Regions from separate parts of the Mesorhizobium sp. CNPSo 4671 genome, predicted to be linked through region 3. Evidence: predicted binding sites of a transcription regulator. Region 3 holds the regulator's gene; each other region holds the start of a gene.
The links. The regulator PhoB, encoded in region 3, activates phosphate uptake and scavenging genes when phosphate is short. The targets are predictions, from matches to a motif close to TGTCATNNANCTGTCAT.
Positions count from the first base shown of each region.

Region 1: AC04SF_RS21950 (RNA degradosome polyphosphate kinase) is a predicted target of PhoB. The motif match lies at 1,972-1,988, and genes of this name have one in related genera.
Region 2: AC04SF_RS14990 (PhoX family protein) is a predicted target of PhoB. The motif match lies at 3,272-3,288, and genes of this name have one in related genera.

Region 1 is NZ_JBWLUW010000008.1:27,109-33,193, reverse strand. Features, by position in the region: gene AC04SF_RS21965 (hypothetical protein) at 1-374, shown strand, start outside; gene AC04SF_RS21960 (FAD-dependent monooxygenase) at 408-1,643, opposite strand; gene AC04SF_RS21955 (zinc-finger domain-containing protein) at 1,663-1,908, opposite strand; gene AC04SF_RS21950 (RNA degradosome polyphosphate kinase) at 2,138-4,339, shown strand; gene ppx (exopolyphosphatase) at 4,339-5,874, shown strand; gene AC04SF_RS21940 (DoxX family protein) at 5,896-6,085, opposite strand, start outside.
Region 2 is NZ_JBWLUW010000004.1:598,819-604,903, forward strand. Features, by position in the region: gene AC04SF_RS14970 (hypothetical protein) at 1-163, opposite strand, end outside; gene AC04SF_RS14975 (sensor histidine kinase) at 332-1,723, shown strand; gene AC04SF_RS14980 (response regulator) at 1,720-2,382, shown strand; gene AC04SF_RS14985 (hypothetical protein) at 2,538-3,077, opposite strand; gene AC04SF_RS14990 (PhoX family protein) at 3,350-5,353, shown strand; gene AC04SF_RS14995 (hypothetical protein) at 5,489-5,713, shown strand; gene AC04SF_RS15000 (GNAT family N-acetyltransferase) at 5,737-6,085, opposite strand, start outside.
Region 3 is NZ_JBWLUW010000007.1:316,803-322,887, forward strand. Features, by position in the region: gene pstS (phosphate ABC transporter substrate-binding protein PstS) at 1-861, shown strand, start outside; gene pstC (phosphate ABC transporter permease subunit PstC) at 930-1,913, shown strand; gene pstA (phosphate ABC transporter permease PstA) at 1,917-2,768, shown strand; gene pstB (phosphate ABC transporter ATP-binding protein PstB) at 2,765-3,568, shown strand; gene phoU (phosphate signaling complex protein PhoU) at 3,594-4,301, shown strand; gene phoB (phosphate regulon transcriptional regulator PhoB) at 4,321-5,010, shown strand; gene AC04SF_RS21425 (ROK family protein) at 5,023-6,085, opposite strand, start outside.

The DNA.
Region 1 (6,085 bases), on a different contig from region 3:
TTCCCATCGCGGTAGCATTTTCGCTGTCGATACTGGGCATAAAATACGCTGCATTCGGCCTTTTGAGCCTGCTGCCAAAAGAAACTGGAATGACGATTGGCTGGTATTTGTTTGCAGCCGTTGTGGTGGTACTTGGGCCTCTTATCAAAGGATTGCAGGTGCTGAGCGCATACGGTGTCTCAAGCTTCTCGTCGATCGCAATCGCGGTTCAACTCGTCCTCGTATCGAAGCATGCATTGAGAGCGAATGTTTTCGTGGCTGTGGCGGTAACTTTGGCTGCCGCGATGGCGTGCTCCGTTGCGGCCGCCCTGATTTTCTTCGCGCGCTATCACCACATCTATTGGAATATGACGCCGGGTGCATTGTTCTCGTGACGCACCTTCGAGAGCTTTGGAGCTCCATGACGATCAGCGCCTCACAACCTTCCGTTCCTCCCAGCCATAAAGCCAGTCGAGATCGGCCGCGAGCTTCTCCGCCGGCCGCGTCGCCAGCACAAGGTTGCGGGCCAGCGCCACTGGGCCTCGAGCATGCCAGGCAAGTCGATTGAGCGCACCGCGCTTGAGCACCTTCTCCACGCGCGGCCGCCGCAGATTCTCCCAGATGGTGAGGCTCTGTCGCGGATCGGTGGGGAAGTCGGCGAACAGGGTGGCAAGCATCGCGGCGTCCTCGATCGCCATCGCCGCACCCTGTGCCGCGAACGGCGTCATCGCATGCGCGGCATCGCCAATCAGCGCGATGCCTTGCGGGCTGGTCCACCGCCTTTGGTCGACGGTATGCAGCGGCCAGGTCAGCCACGGGCAGGCCATTTCCACCAGCTTCATGAGTCCCGGCGCGGTGCCGCGCATGGCGGCGGCGAGAATGCCGGGATCGGCATGGCCGGACCAGCCCTCGGCAATGTGCTCGCCTTTGGTGAAGGCGACGAGATTGAAGGCGTCGCCCTTGCTGACGGGATAGGCGACCATGTGGAAACCGGGATGCAGGAAAGTCGTGACGCAATCGGCCACGCCGATCGCGACAAAGGCTTGCCCGGCGTCGCTGTCGGCCGCGACGGTGGCGCGCCAGGCCAACTCTCCCGAAAAACGGCTTCTTGGCGATGCCATCCTTTTTGCATCGACAAGCCCGCGCACCGACGACCAGACGCCGTCCGCGCCGACCAGCAAGCAGCCCTGCGCCTCTACCGTCTTGTTGCCGATTTCGACGGTCGCCGTGACACCATGGCTGCCAGTCGCAATTTTTTCGACACGCGCCCCGAGCGTGAGAAGGACATCAGGCATCTCTGCCGCACACGTCATCAGCGCGCTCTGCAGGTCGGCCCGGTGCGCGACGAGATAGGGAGCGCCCCAGCGGTCTTCACCCGATTGCCCGAGCGGCACCCGTGCCAATTCGCGCAACGTCCTTGCATCCTTCAGCACCACGGCCTCCGGCCGCACCGCCGCCGGCAACAGCCGGTCGAGCACGCCGAGGTCGCGCAGGATGCGTGTCGCATTGGGGGAAAGCTGGAGGCCGGCGCCCACGGCTTCCAGGCGCGGCGCTTGTTCGAACACCTGCACGGGGTAGCCGCGTCTGGCGAAAGCAAGTGCCGCGGTCAGCCCGGCGACGCCCGCTCCGGCGATGACGATTTGCCGGGAGCGCGTGTCGTCCATCAGCTCTGTCGGGAAGGAATCAGGCGGCCTGGTCGATGTAGAGGCAGCCCGCCGGCAGCGTTTCCGTCGCCTTCAGCTTTGGCGAATAGCGGTAGAGCGTCGAGCAATAGGGGCAGACTTTCTCATTGTCGTCGCCCATGTCGAGAAACACATGCGGGTGGTCGAAAGGCGGATTGGCGCCCGTGCACATAAATTCCTTGACCCCGATGTCGATCGCCGGATGGCCGGCATCGTTCTGGAAATGGGGAATGGAACCGCCTGCCATCGTCGTCTCCTTAACGCAGTCTCGCATGCATCTGGATCATAACGGGTCTCTTTGCAAGATCGATGAAATGAAACTGTCGCAAAAGCCTGTCAGAGGATAAGTTGAGCCGGTTAAGCGTGTGACCGCGGACGCCAAGCGATTCCGCGACCGATCATGCGCCACAAAGGCATGTTAGAGCGCCTATCGTCATCTGGCGGCGCTGCAAAAGGAACGGTTGCGGGCAGGAACCATGAACGAACTGAAGCCGGTACAGAGCGAATTCGTCAACGTCGAGGCGGCCAGTTCAGAGGGCGGCAACCCGGATCGCTTCGTCAACCGCGAGTTTTCCTGGCTGCAGTTCAATCGCCGCGTGCTCGAGGAATCTCTGAATACCCATCACCCTCTGCTGGAGCGCGTCCGCTTCCTGTCGATTTCGGCCGCCAATCTCGACGAGTTCTTCATGGTGCGTGTCGCTGGCCTCGCCGGCCAGGTGCGCGAAGGCATCACGCTGAAAAGTCCTGACGGCCGCACGCCCGAGCAGCAGCTCGAACAGCTGCTGCGCGAGGTCGAGCGGCTGCAGGAAGACCAGCAGAAGAGCCTCTCGGCGCTCACCGTGCTGCTCAACAAGGAAGGCATTGAGAGCATTGCGCGAGATGCGCTGACCAAGGACGAAAAGGTCTGGCTGGAAGAGCATTTCCAGGACCAGGTGTTTCCGGTGCTCACCCCGCTGTCGATCGACCCGGCGCATCCGTTCCCGTTCATCCCCAATCTCGGCTTCTCGATGGCGCTGCAGCTGCGCCACCGCAAGAATGGCGAGGAGATGAGCGCGCTCTTGCGCCTGCCGGTGGCGCTGAAGCGCTTCATCCGCCTGCCGGATCGCAAGAACCATGTCCGCTTCATCCCGCTGGAAGAAGCGGTCGGCCTCTATATCGGCAAGCTGTTCCCCGGCTATGAGGTCAAGGGCTCCGGAACATTCCGCATCATCCGAGACAGCGATATCGAGGTCGAGGAAGAGTCTGAAGATCTCGTGCGCTTGTTCGAGACGGCGCTGAAGCGCCGCCGCCGAGGCTCGGTCATCCGCATCGAATTCGACAAGCTGATGCCTGGCGAATTGCGCGATTTCGTCGCCGGCGAGCTTGGCGTGTCTTCGAGCCGTATCAGCGTCTTGACCGGTCCGCTGGCGCTCAGCCAGATCTCCGAGATCGTGTCCGTTCCTCGCGATGACCTGAAGTTCACGCCCTACAATCCGCGCTTTCCCGAACGCATCCGCGAGCATGGCGGGGACTGCTTCGCGGCCATCCGCGAGAAGGACATCGTCGTCCATCACCCCTATGAATCCTTCGACGTCGTGGTCCAGTTCCTGCGCCAGGCCATGGCCGATCCCGAAGTGGTGGCGATCAAGCAGACGCTTTACCGCACCTCCAACGACAGCCCGATCGTGCGCGCGCTGGTCGATGCGGCAGAGGCCGGCAAGTCGGTGACCGCGCTGGTCGAACTCAAGGCGCGTTTCGACGAGGAAGCCAACATCCGCTGGGCGCGCGATCTCGAGCGCGCCGGCGTCCAGGTCGTGTTCGGGTTCCTCGAGTTGAAGACCCACGCGAAAATGTCGCTGGTGGTGCGGCGCGAGGACGGCAAGCTGCGTAACTACGTGCATCTGGGCACCGGCAACTACCACCCGGTCACCGCACGCATCTACACCGACCTGTCCTTCTTCACCACCGATCCGACGATCGCCCGCGACGTCGCCCAGCTCTTCAATTTCATTACCGGCTATGCCGAGCCGACCGCCGAAATGCGGCTGGCGATATCGCCGTTCACGCTCAGGAACCGTATCCTGCAGCACATTTCCGACGAAGTCGCCCATGCGCTGGAAGGAAAACCGGCGCGCATCTGGATGAAGATGAACGCGCTTGTCGACCCGATCATCATCGACGCGCTCTACGATGCCAGCCGCGCCGGTGTCGAGATCGACCTCGTGGTGCGCGGCATATGCTGCCTGCGGCCGCAGGTGCCGGGTCTGTCGGAAAACATCAGGGTCAAGTCGATCGTCGGCCGCTTCCTCGAACACAGCCGCATCTATTGTTTCGGCAATGGCCATGGCCTGCCGTCGGACGAAGCGATCGTCTACATCTCGTCGGCCGACCTGATGCCGCGCAATCTCGACCGTCGCGTCGAGACCATGGTGCCGATCACCAATCCAACTGTGCATGAACAGATTTTGGGCCAGATCATGCTGGGCAACATCATGGACAATCAGCAAAGTTTCGACGTATTGGCTGATGGAACCTCCCGGCGCGTCGTGCTGGAAGAGGGCGAGGAACCGTTCAACGCGCAGGAATATTTCATGACCAATCCGAGCCTGTCGGGACGGGGTGACGCGCTGAAGTCGCATGCACCCAAGCGCATTGCGCAGTTCAAGCGCCGCAAGAAAAACGGCGCAGCGTCCATCTGATGCTGTCCGTTTCCCAGGGCCGGCTGCAGGACCGCCGACCGCTGTCCATCATCGACATCGGGTCGAATTCGATCCGCCTCGTCGTCTATGAAGGGCTGGCGCGCTCGCCGACCATGCTGTTCAACGAAAAGATGCTGGCGGGTCTTGGCCGCGGCATCGTTTCGACCGGCAAGCTCGACCCCGAGGCGGTGACGCGCTCGATGGAAGAGTTCCGCCGCTTCCGCGCGCTGTCCGACCAGGCCGGCTCCGAGCATATGTATGTCCTGGCCACCGCCGCCGCGCGCGAGGCGATCAACGGTCCCGATTTCATCCATCGCGCCGAAGAGGTGCTGAAGACCGAGATCAGGGTCATCAGCGGGCGGCAGGAGGCCTATTATTCGGCGCTTGGCGTCATTTCCGGCTTCCACCCGGCCAATGGCATCGCCGGCGATCTGGGTGGCGGCAGCCTCGAACTGGTCGACGTCAACGGCGAAGCGATCGGCGACGGCATAACGCTGCCGCTCGGCGGCCTGCGCCTGCAGGACATGGCGAAGAACTCGCTCACCCAGGCGCAAAAGATCGCACGCGAAGAACTGGCGCGAGCCAAGCTGTTGAAAGGTGGGCAGGGCCGGCCCTTCTACGCCGTCGGCGGCACCTGGCGAAATCTCGCCCGGCTGCACATGGAGATGACCAACTACCCGCTTGGCGTCATGCATCATTACGAGATATCGGCCGACAGCGCGGCGAACTTTCTCAAGCAGGTGGCCAAAGCCGAGATCGAGAAGGTCAAGGGGATCGAAGGCGTGTCGAAGAACCGCCGCTCGCTGCTGCCTTACGGCGCCATCGTGCTGCAGGAGATCATGGCGGCGATGCAGCCGTCGAAGATCATCGTCTCGGCGCTCGGTGTGCGCGAAGGCTTCCTCTATTCGCTGCTCGACGAGGCCGAGCAGAAATCGGACCCGCTGATCTCGGCTGCCGAAGAGCTGGCGCTGTTGCGCTCGCGCTCGGTCCATCACGCGCATGAACTGGTCGAATGGACAGGCAAGGCCTTTGCCGCCTTCGGCATCGACGAGACCGAGGACGAGGCCCGCTACCGCCACGCTGCGGCATTGCTGGCTGACATCGGCTGGCGCGCGCACCCGGAATACCGCGGCAGGCAGTCGCTCAACATCATTGCCCACGCCTCCTTCTTCGGCGTCGACCATCCCGGCCGTGCCTTCCTGGCTTTGGCCAATGCCTATCGTCACGACGGCATCTTCAACGAGTCCATCGCGCCGGAAATCAAAGCGCTGGCGACGCCGCGCTACCTGGAGCGGGCCCGCGTGCTGGCGGCGATGATGCGCGTCGTCTATCTGCTGACGGCCTCGATGCCCGGCATCATGCCCCGGCTGAAATGGGAACAGCGCGCCAATGGCGTGCTGGCGCTGGTGTTGCCGGCTTCGCTCTCCGACCTCTACGGCGAGCGGCCGGCCGGCCGCCTGGCGCAACTGGCGCGCATCACCAACCGCCGGCTGGTGCTGGCTGTGGAGGGTGGGCCGAGTGTTTCGGTGAAATAGGGCGCTCTGGCAGACTGAGGCTCAGGTCACGTCCGCGCCGATACCAAAACCGTGCCCGTCGGCCGACCAGGCCCCGGCACCAGCCATGGCAAGCGCCATGAACCCGCCTGATATTGCAACGTCCTTCATCAGCATCTGCTGGTGCAGGAAGGCGAGCGTCGCATCGCCGGCACCCTGGCCGTAATGGCCGATGAAACCGGCCGCGACGCAG
Region 2 (6,085 bases), on a different contig from region 3:
CGCGAATCAGCCGCAGCATGATCAGATTGCCCAGCGAATAGAGCGCGAGCGTCAAAAGGATCTTGCCCAGGCTCGGCGCCAGTCCCCACTGCTTGGCGGCGGTCGCCGCCAAAAGGAAGATCACCGTCGAAAAGCCAAGCTGCAGCAACCCAGAAAAACTCAACGTTCGTCCCCTTCAAAGCGGCTGCGCCGCATGTGCCGCGGACCTTGTTTCGCAAGCATGCCGACACGTCAAGCGACCTCGTTCTAACGAAGGCCTTGGCAACGGCAAGACTGAGGCTCAATGTACCGCTGTCGCCCGGCTGTCGATGGAGGGGGCGGTCAGGGGCTCATGATTCGTATTCTGCAGAACTTGGCGCGACGCTGGAGCGAGCTTTCCCTTGCCCTGCAATTCCTCGTTGCCGGCGGCTTTGGCCTTCTGGCCGTCATGCTCGTGGTGGGCTCCTGGGTGACGACGCAGATCCGGGATGGCGTCACCCGCAATTCGGCAGCCACGACGGCGCTTTATGTCGATAGCGTGATTGCGCCGCTGCTGCCCGATCTGCGCAAAAGCGAGGAGCTCAGCGACTCCGTCAAGCAGGCGCTCGACGAGACGCTCGGCCAGGGCGCGCTCGGCAAGCGCCTGGTCTCGTTCAGGCTCTGGCGACGCGACGGCACGATCCTCTATTCGAAGGACTCGGCTTTGACCGGCCGCCGCTTCGACCTGAACGGCCATCTGCGTTCCGCCTTCCAAGGCAGCGTCGTTGCCCAGTTCGACACGTTCGACGAAAACGAAGAGAAGGAGCGGTCCGCGGGCGTACCGTTGCTGGAGATCTACAATCCCGTTCGCGAGCCCTGGTCCGGCGAAGTGGTGGCCGTCACCGAATTCTACGAGGTCGCCAGCGATTTCAAGGCCACGCTGGCTTCCGCCCTGCTGTCGAGCTGGCTGGTCGTGGCCGGCACCACCTTGGCGGCCTTTCTGCTCTTGTCGGGCATCGTGCTGCGCGCCAGCCGCACCATCGACGATCAGCGCGGGGCGCTGCGCCGCCAGGTGGCGGAGTTGCAGGGGCTGGTGACGCAAAACAGCGCCTTGCGCCAGCGTGTGCAACGGGCGTCCCGCCGCGCCACCGCACTCAACGAACGATATCTGCGCCGGATCGGCGCCGACCTGCATGACGGACCGGCGCAGCTCGTGGCCCTGGCGGCGCTGCGCATGGACAGCCCGATCTTTTCCGGCGACGGTCATTGGGGCGAAAACCGTTCGACCGAGGTCGCGATGATCCGCAAGACGCTGGAGGATGCGATGCGCGAAATACGCGGTATCTGCACCGGCCTCGTGCTGCCGCAGATAGAGACGGCCGCCACGATGGACATATTGCGGCTGGCCGTTGACGAACATCAGCGCCGGACGGGAACGTCGGTGACGCTCACACTGCCCAGGCATTTGCCCGAACCCGGCGCCTCCGAGAAGATCAGCATCTACCGTTTCGTGCAGGAAGGGCTGAACAACGCCTATCGCCACGGGCGGGCCAAGGACCAGGCGGTGCGCGCCGGTATGAAGAGCGGCAGGCTTTTTGTCGAAGTATCGGATGGCGGGCCGGGCTTCGACCCGGCGCGGGTCGAGGGGCTGGGGCTCGCCGGCCTCAGGGAGCGGGTAGAAAGCATTGGCGGCCAGTTCCAGACCTTGACCGGAGCGCAAGGCACGCGATTGGTGATCAGTCTTTCGATCGAGGAGCAAGCATGATTGGGGTCATTCGGATTGCCATTGTCGACGATCATCCGCTGTTTCGTGAAGGTGTGACGCGCAGCCTGTCGGAGATCGGAGGCTTCGAGATCGTCGGCGAGGGGGCGACGGCGCAGGACGCCGAACGCATCGCCTCGACGGTGCAGCCCGACATATTGCTGCTCGACATCTCCATGCCGGGCGGCGGCCTGGCCGCGGTTGCAAGCATCCTTACCGACCATCCCGCACAGAAGATCGTCATGCTGACCGTTTCGGAGGCCAATGCCGATGTAACCAAGGCCCTGAACGCAGGAGTGCAAGGCTATATCCTCAAGGGTGTCGGGTCGCGCGCACTCGCCGACATCCTGCACAACGTGGCGGCCGGCGAGAGCTATCTGACGCCGACGCTGTCGGCGCGGCTGCTTTCCGATCTCCAGTCGCCGCACCCTGCCGACGGCGTGGCGGATCGGTTGCGGCATTTGACCGAACGACAGACGGAAATCCTGCGGCTGGTGGCGGAAGGCCTCAGCAATAAGGAGGTTGCCTTGCGCCTGGAGCTGCAGGAGAAGACGGTCAAGCACCACATGACCGGGGTGCTGTCGAAACTCCACGTGCGAAACCGCACTGAGGCGGCTCTCATGATGCGCGAGCTGCGTGATCGGGACAAGAACCGCCCCTAAGGCATGCATAAAGACAAAAATCCAAGGCGCGTCGCATGAATCTGTTTCAACGCGACGCACTTCAGGCCATCGCGGCGAGGGTCGGACAAAAAAGTCACCTCCGCCGGGGGCGGTGGAGGTGATTTGTGAAGCTGGTCGTTGCCTGTTGACCAGCCTCACAAGGCCTTCAGACGGCTGACATCGGCTGGCGTGGCCCGGCGGTCGATGATCGTGCGACCCAGCGCATCCTGCATCCTGAAACGGCCGTTCTCGATCTTTTCGGTCATGCCGTCGGGATGCGTGACCGTGATCCTATTACCGCTCACCTCGACCTTGTCGCCGGTCGTTGCGTTGACATGGGTGGCGCCTTGGTCGTTCTGGCCCTTGCCGTCATCCGTTCCGGAATTGCCGCCGTTTCCATTCCCGTTGCCGTTGTTGCCGCCACCGCTGTTGCCACCGCTGTTGCCGCCGCTGTTACCGCCGCCGTTGCCACCGCTGTTGCCACCGCCATTGCCGCCGCCGTTACCGCCGCCGCCGCCGCCATTACCACCACCGCCGCCGCCGCCATTACCACCATTGGCGGCCTGTGCTGACGCGGCGTCGATTCCGGGGGCGGATCCGTGCAGGGAAATTCGATAGGGAACGAAGGTCAGCGCCAGGGCAGCCGCCGAAACGAGCGTCAGCCGGCGACACCGGGCCGTGATCGATCCGTGCATCCCTGATCTCCGTCGATTGAGCCGGCGCGCCCACCCCAACGTTGCAACCGCAACATCGCCGAAAGATGTAGTGACCGGAAGCGACCTCCGACCGTTGCGTTTGTCCTCCAGGACCTTTGCAAGCGCAAGATTGGACCAAAGTCCGATGTCGTGCGTGACAAGTCGCCTCGCCCGGGGCATTGGTGCTTGTATGATGTCACGAAAATGTGATCGGCCTGACGTAAGGGGTCGAACAGGCAACAAGCTCCAGCCACTCCAAGCCAGAGGCCCTCATGACCGAACATCGCTCCCCCGACGCCCGATTCCGCACCAGCCTGCTCGAGGAAAACGAAGGACCGGCCATCAACCCCACCGACAACCGCACCATGGGCGATATCATCGCCGCGCGGTTCTCGCGCCGGGGTTTCCTGAAGGGATCACTCGCCGTCTCGGCGATCGCCGCCACCGTCAGCCCGCTGGCCATGATCGCCGCCGACGATGCCCGCGCCGCGGAAGGCTCCGCCTTCAAATTCGACGAGCTCGAGGCCGGCATCGACGACAAGCACCACGCCGCGCCGGGCTATGACGCCGACGTGCTGTTGCGCTGGGGCGATCCGCTGTTTGCCGATTCACCGGAGTTCGACCCGACGAAACAGTCGGCGGAGGCGCAGGCCAGGCAGTTCGGCTACAACAATGACTATATCGGCTATATCGCGATCGACGGCTCGGCCGAGCACGGGCTGCTGGTGGTCAACCACGAATACACCAACCCGCATCTGATGTTCCCCGGCATCGTTTCGATCGTCGAGAAGGACGGGAAGAAGAAGGCCGAGGTCGCCCCGCTCTCGAAGGAGCAGGTCGATGTCGAGATGGCGGCGCATGGCGGCACCATCGTCGAGATCCGCAAGCAGGGCGGCAAATGGCACGTGGTGCGTGACGGCAAGCTCAACCGCCGCATCACCGCCACCACCGAAATGGCGCTCTCCGGTCCGGTCGCCGGCCATGACCGCGTCAAGACCAATGCCGATCCGTCCGGCACCAAGGTGTTCGGCACTTTCAACAATTGCGCCGGCGGCGTCACGCCCTGGGGTACCTATGTGATGGCCGAGGAGAACATCCACGGCTATTTCTCCGGCGAACTGCCGGAAGGCCACGAGGAAGCCGCCAACTACAAGCGGCTCGGCATTCCGGAAGGCGCCTATGAATGGGGCGCGCATTACGACCGCTTCAACCTCGCCAAGGAGCCGAACGAACCCAATCGCTTCGGTTGGATCGTCGAGGTCGACGTCAACGACCCGACCTCGACGCCGAGGAAGCGCACCGCCATGGGCCGCTTCAAGCATGAGGGCGCCGAATCGATCGTCGCCAAGGACGGCCGCGTCGTCTTCTATCTCGGCGACGACGAACGCTTCGACTATGTCTACAAATTCGTCACCAAGGGCACCTTCAACGCCAACGACCATGCCGCCAACAAGGACCTGCTCGACGACGGCACGCTGCATGTCGCCAAATTCGCCGAGGACGGCACGGTCGACTGGCTGCCGATCGTCTTCGGCCAGGGACCGCTGACGGCGGAAAACGGCTTTGGCAGCCAGGCTGACGTGCTGATCGAGACGCGCCGTGCCGCCGATCTGCTCGGCGCCACCAAGATGGACCGGCCCGAGGACATCCAGCCCAATGGGGTCAACGGCAAGGTCTATGTCATGCTGACCAACAATTCGAAGCGCAAGGCCGACCAGGTCGATGCAGCCAACCCGCGCGCCGAAAATGCTTTCGGCCACATTATCGAGATCACCGAGACCGACGGCGATTTCACCGCCACCAAGGGCAAATGGGAAGTGCTGCTGAAATGCGGCGATCCCTCGGTTGCCGATGTCGGCGCCACCTTCTCGACGGCGACGACGGCCAATGGCTGGTTCGGCATGCCCGACAATTGCGCGGTCGATTCGGCCGGGCGCCTGTGGGTCGCCACCGACGGCCAAGGCCCGAAGGCCACCGGCCGCACCGACGGCCTATGGGCGGTCGACACGGAGGGGGCTGCACGGGCGACCTCAAAACTGTTCTTCCGCGTGCCGATCGGCGCGGAAATGTGCGGCCCGCTGTTTGCACCGGATGACCAGACCGCCTTCGTCGCCGTTCAGCATCCGGGCGATGGCGGCGAGGATTGGGAAGGTTTCGGCCGCCCGTCCTACTATGAGGATCCGTCGACCCGCTGGCCCGACTTCAAGCCCGACATGCCGGTGCGGCCGTCGGTCGTCGCCATCACCCGGCAAGGCGGCGGCAAGATCGCGGTGTGATCTCAGGCCGGTTTGCAGCCTTGGAGGGGTTTCGGTTCCCGAACGCCCCTCCTTCGCGACATGAAGCCCATTCAAGCTCCGGGAAAGATTGGTAATTTACAGGTGGCGCCCTAACTCCTCCTTCAGGAGACCGCCATGTCGAAGTCCGTCTATGATCGTGGCCTGCTCAAGCCCGCCGATATCGCCAGGCTGCAGCGTGTCTTTGACGAAGCCTGCCTCAAGCGCGAAGCTCATCCCGATTCGCCGCAAGCGCGCGAAATCGCCCTGACCTTGCTCGCGCTCCACAATGCCGGAATGGTCGACGAGGAGATGCTGACGGACGCCGTCGGTTTCCGCCGTCTGGAGCCGAAATCGGCCTGAGATGGAAGAGCCGTTTCCAGCCGCTATCCAGGACGTTGGACAACAGCCACATTGATCGCGCTTCGCAATTTGAAGCCGATGGATTCGTACAACTTTATCGCGCCGGCGTTGGTGGCGTAGGCGTGCAGGTAGGGTACCTCGCCGCGTGCGAAAATCTGGTTGGCCACGAACAGGGACAAGAGCCGGCCGAGGCCGCCGCCGCGGACATCCGGATGCGAGCAGACGCCGCTGAGCTCGCTGTAGCCGGGCTGTTTCATGCGCTCGCCGGCCATCGCCACCAGCTGTCCGCCGGCCTTCACGCCCCAGAAGTCGCCAAGGCTCAAGGCTCCAGACGTGAATGGGCCGGGCTTGGTGAGCGACGCCAGGGCCACC
Region 3 (6,085 bases):
GGCGGCATCAAGCAGGTCATCGCCAAGACCGTGACCTTCGGCGCCACCGACAAGCCGATGTCCGACGCCGATCTGGAAAAGAACGGCCTCGTGCAGTTCCCGATGGTGATGGGCGGCATCGTGCCGATCGTCAACCTCACCGGCGTCAAGCCGGGCGAACTCGTTCTCGACGGCAAGACCCTCGCCCAGATCTATCTCGGCGCCATCACCACCTGGGACGATGCCGCGATCAAGGCGCTGAACCCCAGCCTCACCCTGCCGTCGACCGCGATCGCCGTCGTGCATCGCTCGGACGGCTCGGGCACCACCTTCAACTTCACCAACTATCTGGTGAAGCTCTCGCCCGACTGGAAGGACAAGGTCGGTTCGGACAGCGCCGTCGAATGGCCGACGGGCGTCGGCGCCAAGGGCAGCGAAGGCGTTGCCAACACCGTCAAGCAGACCGACGGCGGCATCGGTTACGTCGAATACGCCTATGCCAAGCAGAACAACCTGTCCTACTCCAAGATGCTGAATGCAGCCGGCAAGGTCGTCGAGCCGTCGCTCGAATCCTTCGGCGCTGCCGCTTCGAATGCCGACTTCAAGACTGCCAAGAACTTCAACGTCATCATCACCAACGAGCCTGGCGACACCACCTGGCCGATCGCTGCTTCGACCTGGGTTCTGATCCACAAGGCTCCGGATGATGCCGCTGCCACCGGCGAAGCGCTGAAGTTCTTTGCCTGGGCCTACAAGGACGGCAAGGAAACCGCCAAGGCGCTCGACTACGTCTCGATCCCCGACAGCGTCGTCGACCTGATCAAGGCTTCGTGGAAGGCCGACATCCAGGCCGACGGCAAGCCCGTCTATGCCGGCGAGTAATATCCTCCGAAGGAGCGCCGCGCCCGCGGCGCTCCTTTTCCCATCAACTTGAAAGAGCCGAGCTTGACATGAGCGCTGTCCAGGAAGCCTTGCCAGCCGTTAGAGGTTCGCGCGACGCCACCGTTCGACGGTTCGCGCTGACCGATTCGATCTTCCACGGAATGACCCGCGCCGCAGCCATACTGGTTCTGGTCCTGCTCGGTGGTGTTGCGATCTCGCTGGTAGCCGGTTCATGGCAAGCTCTGTCGACCTTCGGCTTCTCTTTCCTGACCAGCGAAAGCTGGAATCCGGTGACGGAGAAGTTCGGCGCGCTGGCGCCGATCTACGGCACCATCATCACCTCGGCCATCGCCATCCTGATCGCCGTGCCGCTCGGCATCGGCATCGCCATCTTCCTCACCGAGCTTTGCCCGCGCCCGCTGCGACGCCCGATCGGCATGGCGGTTGAATTGTTGGCCGGCATCCCTTCGATCATCTACGGTATCTGGGGCCTGTTCGTGCTGGCGCCGTTCCTGCAGACGACGGTGCAGCCTTTCATCATCAGCGTCTTCCACGACATTCCGGGCCTCAACAGCCTGTTCGCCGGCCCTCCTTACGGTATCGGCCTGCTGACCTCGGCGATGATCCTGGCCATCATGATCCTGCCTTTTATCACCTCGATCACCAAGGACGTCTTCGATACGGTGCCGTCGGTGCTCAAGGAATCGGCCTATGGCATCGGCTGCACGACCTGGGAAGTCACGCGCCGGGTCGTCATTCCCTACACGCGCATCGGCATCATGGGCGGCGTCATGCTCGCGCTCGGCCGTGCGCTCGGCGAAACCATGGCGGTGACCTTCGTCATCGGCAACGCGCACCGCATCTCGACATCGCTGTTTGCGCCGGCAACGACGATCTCGGCGACCATCGCCAACGAATTCACCGAAGCGGTCGGCGATCTCTATACCTCCTCGCTGGTGGCGCTCGGCCTGATCCTGTTCGTCATCACCTTCATGATCCTTGCCATCGCCCGCTACATGCTGATGCGCATTGACGCCCGCACCGGAGCCTGACCGATGTCGACAGCCGCATCGCTTCACCAGAGCCGCAAGCGCAAGAATGGCGTGATGATGACGCTGTGCGTCGTCGCCGCCGGCATCGGCCTTGCCTGGCTGGCGCTGATCCTCGGCGCCCTGCTCTACAAGGGCCTCGCCGGCGTCTCCCTCTCGGTCTTCACGGAAATGACGCCACCGCCCGGCGATGCCGGCGGCCTGCTCAACGCCATCTATGGCAGCATCGTGATGACCATCATCGGCATCATCGTCGGCACGCCGATCGGCGTGCTGGCCGGCACCTATATGGCGGAATATGGCCGCTTCTCGAAGCTCACCACCGTGGTTCGCTTCATCAACGACATCCTTTTGTCGGCGCCGTCGATTATCATCGGCCTGTTCGTCTATGAGCTGATGGTGCGGCCAATGGGGCATTTCTCGGCGATCGCCGGTGCCGTAGCACTTGCCATCCTGGTCATCCCGGTCGTGGTGCGCACCACAGAGGACATGCTCAATCTGGTGCCCAACGCCCTGCGCGAAGCCGGCACCGCGATCGGCGCACCGCGCTGGGTGGTCATCCGCTCGGTTGCCTACCGCGCGGCACTTTCCGGCATCGTCACCGGCATATTGCTGGCGATCGCGCGCATCTCCGGCGAGACCGCACCGCTTCTTTTCACGGCGCTGAACAATCAGTTCTGGTCGAGCAATCTCAACGCGCCGATGGCCAGCCTGCCTGTCACCATCTTCCAGTTCGCTCTCAGCCCTTACGAGGAATGGCAGCAGCTGGCCTGGACCGGTGCACTCATCATCACATTGACGGTTCTCGCGCTCAGCATCTTTGCGCGCAGCCTGACCGGACGCAGAGAGGACAAATGAGCCAGATGTTGTCTCCAGACATGACGATCGCCGCCGAGGCGGTGGCCAAGGCCAAGATCGAGGTCAAGAACCTCAACTTCTACTATGGCCAGTCGAAGGCCCTGAAGGATATCACGCTGTCGCTGCCCGAGCGCAGCGTCACCGCCTTCATCGGCCCTTCGGGCTGCGGAAAGTCGACGCTGCTGCGCGTCTTCAACCGTATCTATGAGCTCTATCCCAAGCAGACCGCCGAGGGCCAGGTGCTGCTCGACGGCCAGAACGTTCTCGACCGTTCGCAGGACCTCAATCTGCTGCGCACCAAGATCGGCATGGTGTTCCAGAAGCCGACGCCGTTCCCGATGTCGATCTACGAGAACATCGCTTTCGGCGTCAGGCTCTATGACAAGATCAGCAAGGCCGAGATGGACGGCCGTGTCGAGCAGGCGCTGAAGCGCGCGGCACTGTGGACCGAGGTCAAGGACAAGCTCAACGCCAGCGGCCTCAGCCTGTCGGGCGGCCAGCAGCAGCGGCTGTGCATCGCCCGCACCGTGGCGGTGAAGCCGGAAGTCATCCTGCTCGACGAGCCGGCCTCGGCGCTCGACCCGCTCTCGACCGCCAAGATCGAGGAGCTGATCGACGAGTTGCAAGCCGAGTACACGATCGTCATCGTCACCCACAACATGCAGCAGGCGGCGCGCGTGTCGAAGCAGACCGCCTTCATGTATCTGGGCGAACTGGTCGAGTTCGACAAAACCGAGAAGATCTTCACGTCGCCTCGCGAGAAGCGCACGCAAGACTACATCACCGGCCGCTTCGGCTGATCGCACGCATACGAGGACCAGGATCATGGCCGAACACACAGTCGCAGCCTTCGACGAGGATCTCGGACAGATCAGCAGGCTGATCAGCGACATGGGCGACCTCGCCGGCTCGATGGTCGGCGGCGCCACCAAGGCACTGCTGAATTCCGACAATGCGCTGGCCCAGCGCGTGGTCTCCGACGACGCGATCATGGACGCGCGCCAGCGCGAACTCGACGACCGTGCCATCACGCTGATCGCCAAGCGCCAGCCGATGGCCGACGATCTGCGTCATGTAGTCGGCTCGATCCGCATGGCCGGCGACCTCGAACGCATCGGCGACCTTGCCAAGAACATCGCCAAGCGCGTCGGCACCGTCGGTCTCAGCGCCACGCCGCGCGACCTGTCGCATTCCATCGACGCCATGGCGCAGCTGGTGCTGATCCAGGTGCAGGGCGTGATCGAGGAGTATGCGGCGCGCGATGCCGCCGCACTGGCGAAGTTGCGCGCCGACGACGAACGTATCGACGTCAAATACACCTCCGTCTTCCGTGAACTGCTGACCTATATGATGGAGGATCCGCGCAACATCACGGCCTGCACGCATCTGTTGTTCTGCGCCAAGAATCTCGAACGCATCGGTGACCACGTGACCAACATCGCCGAGAATGCGTACTATGTCCTGACCGGCACGCAGCTGCCCGCCAATCGTCCAAAACAGGACGAGACGGCGATGTCAGCGCCGGCAGCCTGAGCGCAGGGGTAACCAGTCGATGATCGCGCCACGCATCATGGTGGTGGAGGATGAGGAGCCGCTGGGGGTGCTGCTCCGCTACAATCTGGAATCCGAAGGCTACCAGGTCGAGGTGGTGCCGCGCGGCGACGAAGCCGAAATCCGGCTCCAGGAGAACGTGCCCGACCTTCTGGTGCTCGACTGGATGGTGCCTGCGGTGTCCGGCATCGAACTCTGCCGGCGCCTGCGAATGCGGCCCGAGACCGAGCGGCTGCCGATCATCATGCTGACCGCGCGGGGCGAAGAAAGCGACCGTGTACGTGGACTTTCCACCGGCGCCGACGACTATCTGGTCAAGCCGTTTTCGACGCCGGAATTCATGGCAAGAGTCAAGGCGCTGCTTCGCCGCGCCAAGCCGGAAGTGCTGTCCAGCGTGCTCAAGGTCGGCGACATCGTGCTCGACCGCGAATCGCACCGGGTCTATCGCAAGAAGAGCGAGATACGGCTTGGGCCGACCGAGTTCCGCCTGCTCGAATTCATGATGCGCCATCCCGGCCGCGTGTTCTCGCGCAGCCAGCTGCTCGACAATGTCTGGGGCGAGACGATCTACATCGACGAGCGCACCGTCGACGTGCATGTCGGCCGCCTGCGCAAGGCGGTCAACAATGGCCGCATGCCCGACGTCATCCGCACCATTCGCGGCGCGGGCTACGCGATCCGCGAGGATTGATCGCGAGCGGTTTCAGGCCACGTTCTTGCCCACGCCGCCCGCCCTTGCCTGCACGCCCGGCGCGAAAATCTCCTGGTCGACGAAGGTCAGCGCGCGCATGGCGCAGCCTTCGCGGATCAGCGGCAGTTCGTTCGGTTCGGTGTCGAAGGAAATCGATTTCGAGTGCTGGCCGCCGGCGGTCTGCGCGATCGCCTCGCGCAATGCCGGCTCGATCAGGTCGAAGGCGGCGGCACTGACGCCGACCATGGCGACGGGCGCGGGATCGATCAGCGCGAACAGGCTGCCGAGGCCATAGCCCAATGCCTCGCCGGCCTTGCGATAGGCTTCTCGCTCAGGCCCGTCTCTTTCCCGTGCGGTGGCGGCGAGTGCCCGCATCTGTGCGTCGCTGACGTCGGCGACCGGCTCGGTGTCCTCGCCAAGCTGCCTGGCGTTGCGCCAGATGGCGTAGTTGCCGGCATAGGCCTCGACGCAGCCGCGGCGTCCGCAGCGGCAAAGCGCGCCGCCGGGCCGATGGATCATGTGACCGAACTCGCCGCCCGAGGAATGGGTGCCGGTGAACAGCTCGCCCTTCAGCACCAGGCCCATGCCGATGCCGTGCGAAAGCAGGATGGCGATGAAGTCGTCGCGATAGCGCTCGGGATCGCGCCAGCGCAGCGCCACCGCCATCATGTTGCAGTCGTTTTCCATGGTGGCGGGGATGCCGAACTCGGCCTCGAGTATGTCGGCGAAGGCGATGTTGGTCTGCGGCGTGATCGGCGACCACAGCATCGCCCGGGCCTCGGTGTCGGTGATGCCCTGTATTGCCAGTGCGATGCGGGCGACGCTGCGCACGTCGATATCGGGATCCTCGAGGCGCCGCCGCACGATGGCGACGCATTCGCCGATCAGCGCTTCGCGCGACATGGTCAGCGTGTCCAGCCGGCGCTGTTCCTCCGAGACCACCTGGCCGGCATAGTCGATGACGGCGACGGACAGGAAATTCAGCGACAGCACCACGGTCATGACGGCCGCGGCCTCCGAGTTGAGGCCGAGGCCGACCTGCGGCCTGCCGCGCTTCAGCGAGCCGGCCTCGCTC